Regions from separate parts of the Pontibacillus sp. ALD_SL1 genome, predicted to be linked through region 1. Evidence: a T-box and tRNA genes for the amino acid it is inferred to sense, from the RefSeq annotation. Region 1 holds a T-box; the other holds one or more tRNA genes.

Region 1 (3,396 bases):
ATAGTGTGCTGCAGCCTGTTCAATGACATCAGGAAAAGCAGCTACTTTTTGAACAACAGACCATGCGTACTCCCAGTCCTCGTCTTTAAAGAAATAAGGGGTAGTGGCTCCTTCAGCTTTCCTCAAAATCGACTTGGCACGAGCGTACGTATATTGCAAATATGGAGCCGTGCTCCCTTCAAACTTCAGCATCTCTTCATAAGAGAATTCTACGTCATTGAGGCGATCGTTTTTTACGTCATGGAAAATGACAGCTCCAACACCGACCTTCTGTGCCACTTCTTCTTTCTGATTAAGGTCAGAATTCTTTTCTTCAATATTCTCTTTCGCAAACTGGATTGATTTTTCGAGTGCTTCATCTAAGAAAACAACTTTCCCTTTGCGAGTGGACATTTTCTTACCATCTTTAAGCATCATGCCAAAGGGAACGTGCGTGATTTCATCTGCCCAAGTGTAGCCCATTTTCTTCAACACAGCGCGAAGTTGCTTAAAGTGGAGGCTTTGTTCGTTTCCAACAACATATAAAGAGGCAGCATGATTGTACGTTTTTTTTCTATAAATAGCTGCTGCTAGATCGCGGGTTGTATAAAGTGTCGTACCGTCTGATTTCTGAATCAGAGCAGGCGGCATACCTTCTTCATCTAAACGTACTACAAGAGCTCCATCCGACTCCTCAAGTAATGACTTCTCTTTTAACATCTTTAAAATATCTTCGGACTGCATATGAAAAGAAGACTCTCCTTTGTAAGAATCAAAGGAGACATTAAGAAGATCATAGATCGACCCGAAGGAATGAAGAGATTCTTCCCGAAACCATTCCCAGAGCGCTGTCGCCTCTTGATCCCCTTGTTCGAGTTTTACAAACCAGGAACGTCCTAACTCCTCAAGGGACGGATCTTCTTTTGCTTGATCATGAAATTTCACATATAGCTTGAGTAGTTCTTGAATGGGATTGGCACGCACTTTCTCCTCTACTCCCCACAACTTATAAGCAGCGATTAATTTACCAAATTGCGTCCCCCAATCGCCGAGGTAATTTAAACGAGCTACAGTGTAGCCACACTTCTCTAGAATATTGCCTACTGCATTTCCAATTACAGTTGAACGAAGATGCCCCATTGAGAAAGGTTTTGCGATATTCGGACTGGATAAATCCATCGTGATCGTCTTCCCATTTCCAAATGTGTGACCACCATAAAGATTTCCCTTTGTCTGAACGGCTTCTAAGACCTCTTCTGTGTAGGATGCTTTGTTGAAGAAAAAATTCACATATGGCCCAACCGCTTCTATACGAGATACAACAGAAGGTGATGGTTGCATGTGTATGGATAGCTCACTTGCAATGGAAGACGGACTTTTCTTGAAGGCCTTTGCCAGTTCAAAGCATGGAAAAGCAAGGTCACCCATCTTGCTGTGTTTCGGTACTTCCAGTAACGCTTCAACCTTTTCGGGTGATAGGTGTTCGTTTAATTCGTTTGCCAACAACGTCTTAATCTCATTTGTAACATTCATCCTCATACTCCCCTTTCTACATCAAAAAAACCGCCCCTCCTCCATTACAGGAGGAGAGACGGGTATCGTTCCGCGGTGCCACTCTCATTACCTTTCAGAAACAGAAAGGTCAGCTTATGTACTTGATAACGGCAAGTCCCGATAGCCCCTACTTTCTTTCAGAGCTATACCTCAAAAGTCCGGTTCATCGCTTTTTTACCACCAGGCTCCCACCATCCCCGGCTCTCTAAAGGTCACAAAACGACTACTCTCTTTTTCAAAGGTTAAAATTGTTTAATTGGAAATTATTATATAGAATTCATTCTACGCTGTAAAGGTATTTATAGGGTAAAGATTCGATCTTCAAACTCTTTCTCCTCGTATACCCTCTCAACAAATCGAATTTGGCTTTGGTTTTGATAGACCAATGTAGAAGCTCTTGTTCCATAATTCGGCGTATCAATAAAGAGAGGAGATAAACTTCGCTCCCATTCTAGAGGAATGCCAGTGTCAGGAAGGTCTTGATCATTAGCAGGCTCTGCTCGTTGAAGCGTTTGAAATAAACAAGAATCCAATTCACTTGAGCCACTGTCCAAGCACGCCGCCAATCCTTCTTTTCCTTTTTGCACTTTCGGCCAGGGTGTATCTAACAAATGATTGCTTAGGCCATAAATGCCTGGCTCTAGTTCCCGAATATCCCGTTCGCGGTTTGAATAATAGAATAAAGATTTTCCATCCGAAACGACGAGATTAAAGCCTGGGTAAGAATGGTTCCTCTCATGAACAGCCTCTAGATATTCTTTCGGTGACGCTGTTCCTTTCAAGAAATCACTTACTAACTCCCCTCGTGAGCGCTTCCCTTCTGTATCTTCATCTGGGTCTCGATAATTTGTCAGTGCTGCAAATCTCCCTTCCTTCGTGACACCCATCCATGTTCCCATTTTCTTAAGATCTCGTCCTGCAAGCACATGTGGAGCATCCTCCCAAAAGCGGGCTTTGGCTGTTTCTCTTTGGTAAAACTCATCGCGGTTTGCTGCTACAACTAAATCATAGGTGCTATCTATTTTATAAGCAAAGTTAATTAAACACATCTTCCATCACCTCAACCTTCTAGAACTATTCTGCAATGTTGCAGATATCACTAATGACAGTTTGGTTGTCTTGAGCGCCTTTTATCACAAACAAATGATCCGTTTCCGATTGTGTAGGTGGTAAAAGATCTTCTTGTTCATTGACTGATTGCCTCTTTAGTACTTCTTCAAACGTAGTGGCAACTCTAAATATGTCGGTACTTCGATTCGTTCGTTCTATTCTTTCTTCCAGGACTTGATTAGGCAGATTGAAGTAAACGATGATTGTCTTCATCCTCTTTTGGCGAAATTGATTCAATAGCTTTGAACGCCCCATTCTCGATAAATTGGAATTTCTGAGGATTAAATGAGCATCGGTATAATCAAGAGCATAGTCGAGAATGGACTGCGATACTACATATTTCAGCACGTTTGGTCCCTCCTCAGGCAGCATCTCCTATCTTTGATGTATTAGAAAACTTTTACACTTTGAAATCATTATTACAAAAACAACCTCAAATCGTCTACTAAATAATGGAATCTCGTCATGTTTTCCTTCAAATAAGAATATTAAATAATAAGAAGATACTCTATAGATTACTTAACAAAAATTAGTGGAACCGTTATTTCAATAGTAGTACAATGTGGGAGGAATTCATGTTTATTATAAAGGAGGAGATCCAATGGAACGTCCAGCTGGATTTGGGGTTCGTTTACTGGCTAACCTTATAGACGGGATTATCGTTGGAGTGATCTTGAGCTTTATTACGTTTCTTTTCTATGGGGATTTCTATAAAGAGGATTATAATATTACAGATTTACTAAGTACCCTATA
Region 2 (3,396 bases), 1.6 Mb from region 1:
CGTAACTATAACGGTCCTAAGGTAGCGAAATTCCTTGTCGGGTAAGTTCCGACCCGCACGAAAGGTGCAACGAATTGGGCACTGTCTCAACAAGAGACCCGGTGAAATTATACTATGCGTGAAGATGCGCATTACCCGCGACAGGACGGAAAGACCCCGTGGAGCTTTACTGTAGCCTGATATTGAATGTTGGTACAGCTTGTACAGGATAGGTGGGAGCCGTCGATACCGGAGCGCTAGCTTCGGTGGAGGCATCCGTGGGATACCACCCTGGCTGTATTGACATTCTAACCCAGGACCGTGATCCGGTCCGGAGACAGTGTCAGGTGGGCAGTTTGACTGGGGCGGTCGCCTCCCAAAAAGTAACGGAGGCGCCCAAAGGTTCCCTCAGAATGGTTGGAAATCATTCGCAGAGTGCAAAGGCACAAGGGAGCTTGACTGCGAGACCTACAAGTCGAGCAGGGACGAAAGTCGGGCTTAGTGATCCGGCGGTGCCGCATGGAAGGGCCGTCGCTCAACGGATAAAAGCTACCCCGGGGATAACAGGCTTATCTCCCCCAAGAGTCCACATCGACGGGGAGGTTTGGCACCTCGATGTCGGCTCATCGCATCCTGGGGCTGTAGTCGGTCCCAAGGGTTGGGCTGTTCGCCCATTAAAGCGGTACGCGAGCTGGGTTCAGAACGTCGTGAGACAGTTCGGTCCCTATCCGTCGTGGGCGTTGGAAATTTGAGGAGAGCTGTCCTTAGTACGAGAGGACCGGGATGGACGCACCGCTGGTGCACCAGTTGTTCCGCCAGGAGCACAGCTGGGTAGCTACGTGCGGAAGGGATAAGTGCTGAAAGCATCTAAGCATGAAGCCCACTTCAAGATGAGATTTCCCATCACTTCGAGTGAGTAAGATTCCTTGTAGACGACAAGGTTGATAGGTCGGAGGTGGAAGCGTGGTGACACGTGCAGCTGACCGATACTAATAAATCGAGGGCTTATCTAACTAAAGTGAAAAAACGGTTATGTCATAATTCTTATCTAGTTTTGAAGGTACTTAGAAAATTCTAAAATACCTGTTGACTTTACTCGATAGATAAAGTACAATATATCTTGTCCTTGCAAAAAGGATCAATAAGGTCTGGCGGTTTTGGCGAAGAGGTCACACCTGTTCCCATGCCGAACACAGAAGTTAAGCTCTTCAGCGCCGATGGTAGTTGGGGTTTCACCCCCGCGAGAGTAGGACGCCGCCAGGCTTTATAAATATGGAGGATTAGCTCAGCTGGGAGAGCACCTGCCTTACAAGCAGGGGGTCGGTGGTTCGAGCCCGCCATCCTCCACCATTTCTTTCTAAAACTAAAGATCGTAAGCCGACCTAGCTCAATCTGGCAGAGCAACTGACTTGTAATCAGTAGGTTGGGGGTTCGAGTCCCTCGGTCGGCACCATTTCGATTTTAATACGTCTGATATAGATTAGTAAGAGCCATTAGCTCAGTTGGTAGAGCATCTGACTTTTAATCAGAGGGTCGGAGGTTCGAATCCTCCATGGCTCACCATTGTTTTTCACACCGTGCGGGTGTGGCGGAATTGGCAGACGCGCTAGACTTAGGATCTAGTGTCTCTCGACGTGGGGGTTCAAGTCCCTCCACCCGCACCATAACTTAATAAGCGGAAGTAGTTCAGTGGTAGAACACCACCTTGCCAAGGTGGGGGTCGCGGGTTCGAATCCCGTCTTCCGCTCCATTATAAAAGTCCTGCCGGGGTGGCGGAATTGGCAGACGCACAGGACTTAAAATCCTGCGGTAGGTAACTACCGTGCCGGTTCGAGTCCGGCCCTCGGTACCATTGCAAATACTAAGCGCCCGTAGCTCAATTGGATAGAGCGTTTGACTACGGATCAAGAGGTTAGGGGTTCGACTCCTCTCGGGCGCGCCATTTTCTATTACGGGAAGTAGCTCAGCTTGGTAGAGCACATGGTTTGGGACCATGGGGTCGCAGGTTCGAATCCTGTCTTCCCGACCATTTTCCTTAAATATGGGGCCTTAGCTCAGATGGGAGAGCGCCTGCTTTGCACGCAGGAGGTCAGCGGTTCGATCCCGCTAGGCTCCACCATTAAAACATTTGATCTTTGAAAACTGAACGAAACAACATGTAACGTCAATGTCTTTGAATTATTTTTAAAGCCAGTAATCATTTATTTGATGCTAGGCAAACTCTAACTTTATGGAGAGTTTGATCTTGGCTCAGGACGAACGCTGGCGGCGTGCCTAATACATGCAAGTCGAGCGCGTGAAGCAACATGATCCCTTCGGGGTGATTGTTGTGGATCGAGCGGCGGACGGGTGAGTAACACGTGGGCAACCTACCCATGAGATCGGGATAACTCCGGGAAACCGGAGCTAATACCGAATAACCCAGTGAACTGCATGGTTCACTGGTAAAAGGCGGTTTCGGCCGTCACTCATGGATGGGCCCGCGGCGCATTAGCTAGTTGGTAAGGTAACGGCTTACCAAGGCGACGATGCGTAGCCGACCTGAGAGGGTGATCGGCCACACTGGGACTGAGACACGGCCCAGACTCCTACGGGAGGCAGCAGTAGGGAATCTTCCGCAATGGACGAAAGTCTGACGGAGCAACGCCGCGTGAACGATGAAGGTCTTCGGATCGTAAAGTTCTGTTGTTAGGGAAGAACAAGTACCAGAGGAAATGCTGGTACCTTGACGGTACCTAACCAGAAAGCCACGGCTAACTACGTGCCAGCAGCCGCGGTAATACGTAGGTGGCAAGCGTTGTCCGGAATTATTGGGCGTAAAGCGCGCGCAGGCGGTTTCTTAAGTCTGATGTGAAAGCCCACAGCTCAACTGTGGAGGGCCATTGGAAACTGGGGAACTTGAGTACAGAAGAGGAGAGTGGAATTCCACGTGTAGCGGTGAAATGCGTAGATATGTGGAGGAACACCAGTGGCGAAGGCGACTCTCTGGTCTGTAACTGACGCTGAGGCGCGAAAGCGTGGGTAGCAAACAGGATTAGATACCCTGGTAGTCCACGCCGTAAACGTTGAGTGCTAGGTGTTAGGGGGTTTCCGCCCCTTAGTGCTGAAGTTAACGCATTAAGCACTCCGCCTGGGGAGTACGGCCGCAAGGCTGAAACTCAAAAGAATTGACGGGGGCCCGCACAAGCGGTGGAGCATGTGGTTTAATTCGAAGCAACGCGAAGAACCTTACCAGGTCTTGACATCTTCCGCTATCCCTAGAGATAGGGAGTTCCCTTCGGGGACGGAATGACAGGTGGTGCATGGTTGTCGTCAGCTCGTGTCGTGAGATGTTGGGTTAAGTCCCGCAACGAGCGCAACCCCTAATCTTAGTTGCCAGCATTCAGTTGGGCACTCTAAGGTGACTGCCGGTGACAA

The links. A T-box is a leader RNA that pairs with one kind of tRNA and senses whether it is charged. The one in region 1 lies ahead of argS (arginine--tRNA ligase), so its partner is inferred to be a tRNA-Arg.
Region 2: it encodes a tRNA-Arg, which carries the amino acid that the T-box ahead of argS (arginine--tRNA ligase) is inferred to sense. The anticodon was not compared.

Annotation. Positions count from the first base shown of each region.
Region 1 is NZ_CP062974.1:2,332,775-2,336,170, forward strand. It holds gene argS (arginine--tRNA ligase) at 1-1,512, opposite strand, end outside; T-box leader at 1,564-1,781, opposite strand; gene IMZ31_RS11825 (NRDE family protein) at 1,833-2,582, opposite strand; gene IMZ31_RS11830 (ATP-binding protein) at 2,608-2,991, opposite strand; gene IMZ31_RS11835 (RDD family protein) at 3,245-3,396, shown strand, end outside.
Region 2 is NZ_CP062974.1:102,688-106,083, forward strand. It holds rRNA gene IMZ31_RS00500 (23S ribosomal RNA) at 1-992, shown strand, start outside; rRNA gene rrf (5S ribosomal RNA) at 1,127-1,242, shown strand; tRNA gene IMZ31_RS00510 (tRNA-Val) at 1,254-1,329, shown strand; tRNA gene IMZ31_RS00515 (tRNA-Thr) at 1,356-1,432, shown strand; tRNA gene IMZ31_RS00520 (tRNA-Lys) at 1,467-1,542, shown strand; tRNA gene IMZ31_RS00525 (tRNA-Leu) at 1,559-1,643, shown strand; tRNA gene IMZ31_RS00530 (tRNA-Gly) at 1,655-1,729, shown strand; tRNA gene IMZ31_RS00535 (tRNA-Leu) at 1,743-1,831, shown strand; tRNA gene IMZ31_RS00540 (tRNA-Arg) at 1,845-1,921, shown strand; tRNA gene IMZ31_RS00545 (tRNA-Pro) at 1,932-2,008, shown strand; tRNA gene IMZ31_RS00550 (tRNA-Ala) at 2,023-2,098, shown strand; rRNA gene IMZ31_RS00555 (16S ribosomal RNA) at 2,207-3,396, shown strand, end outside.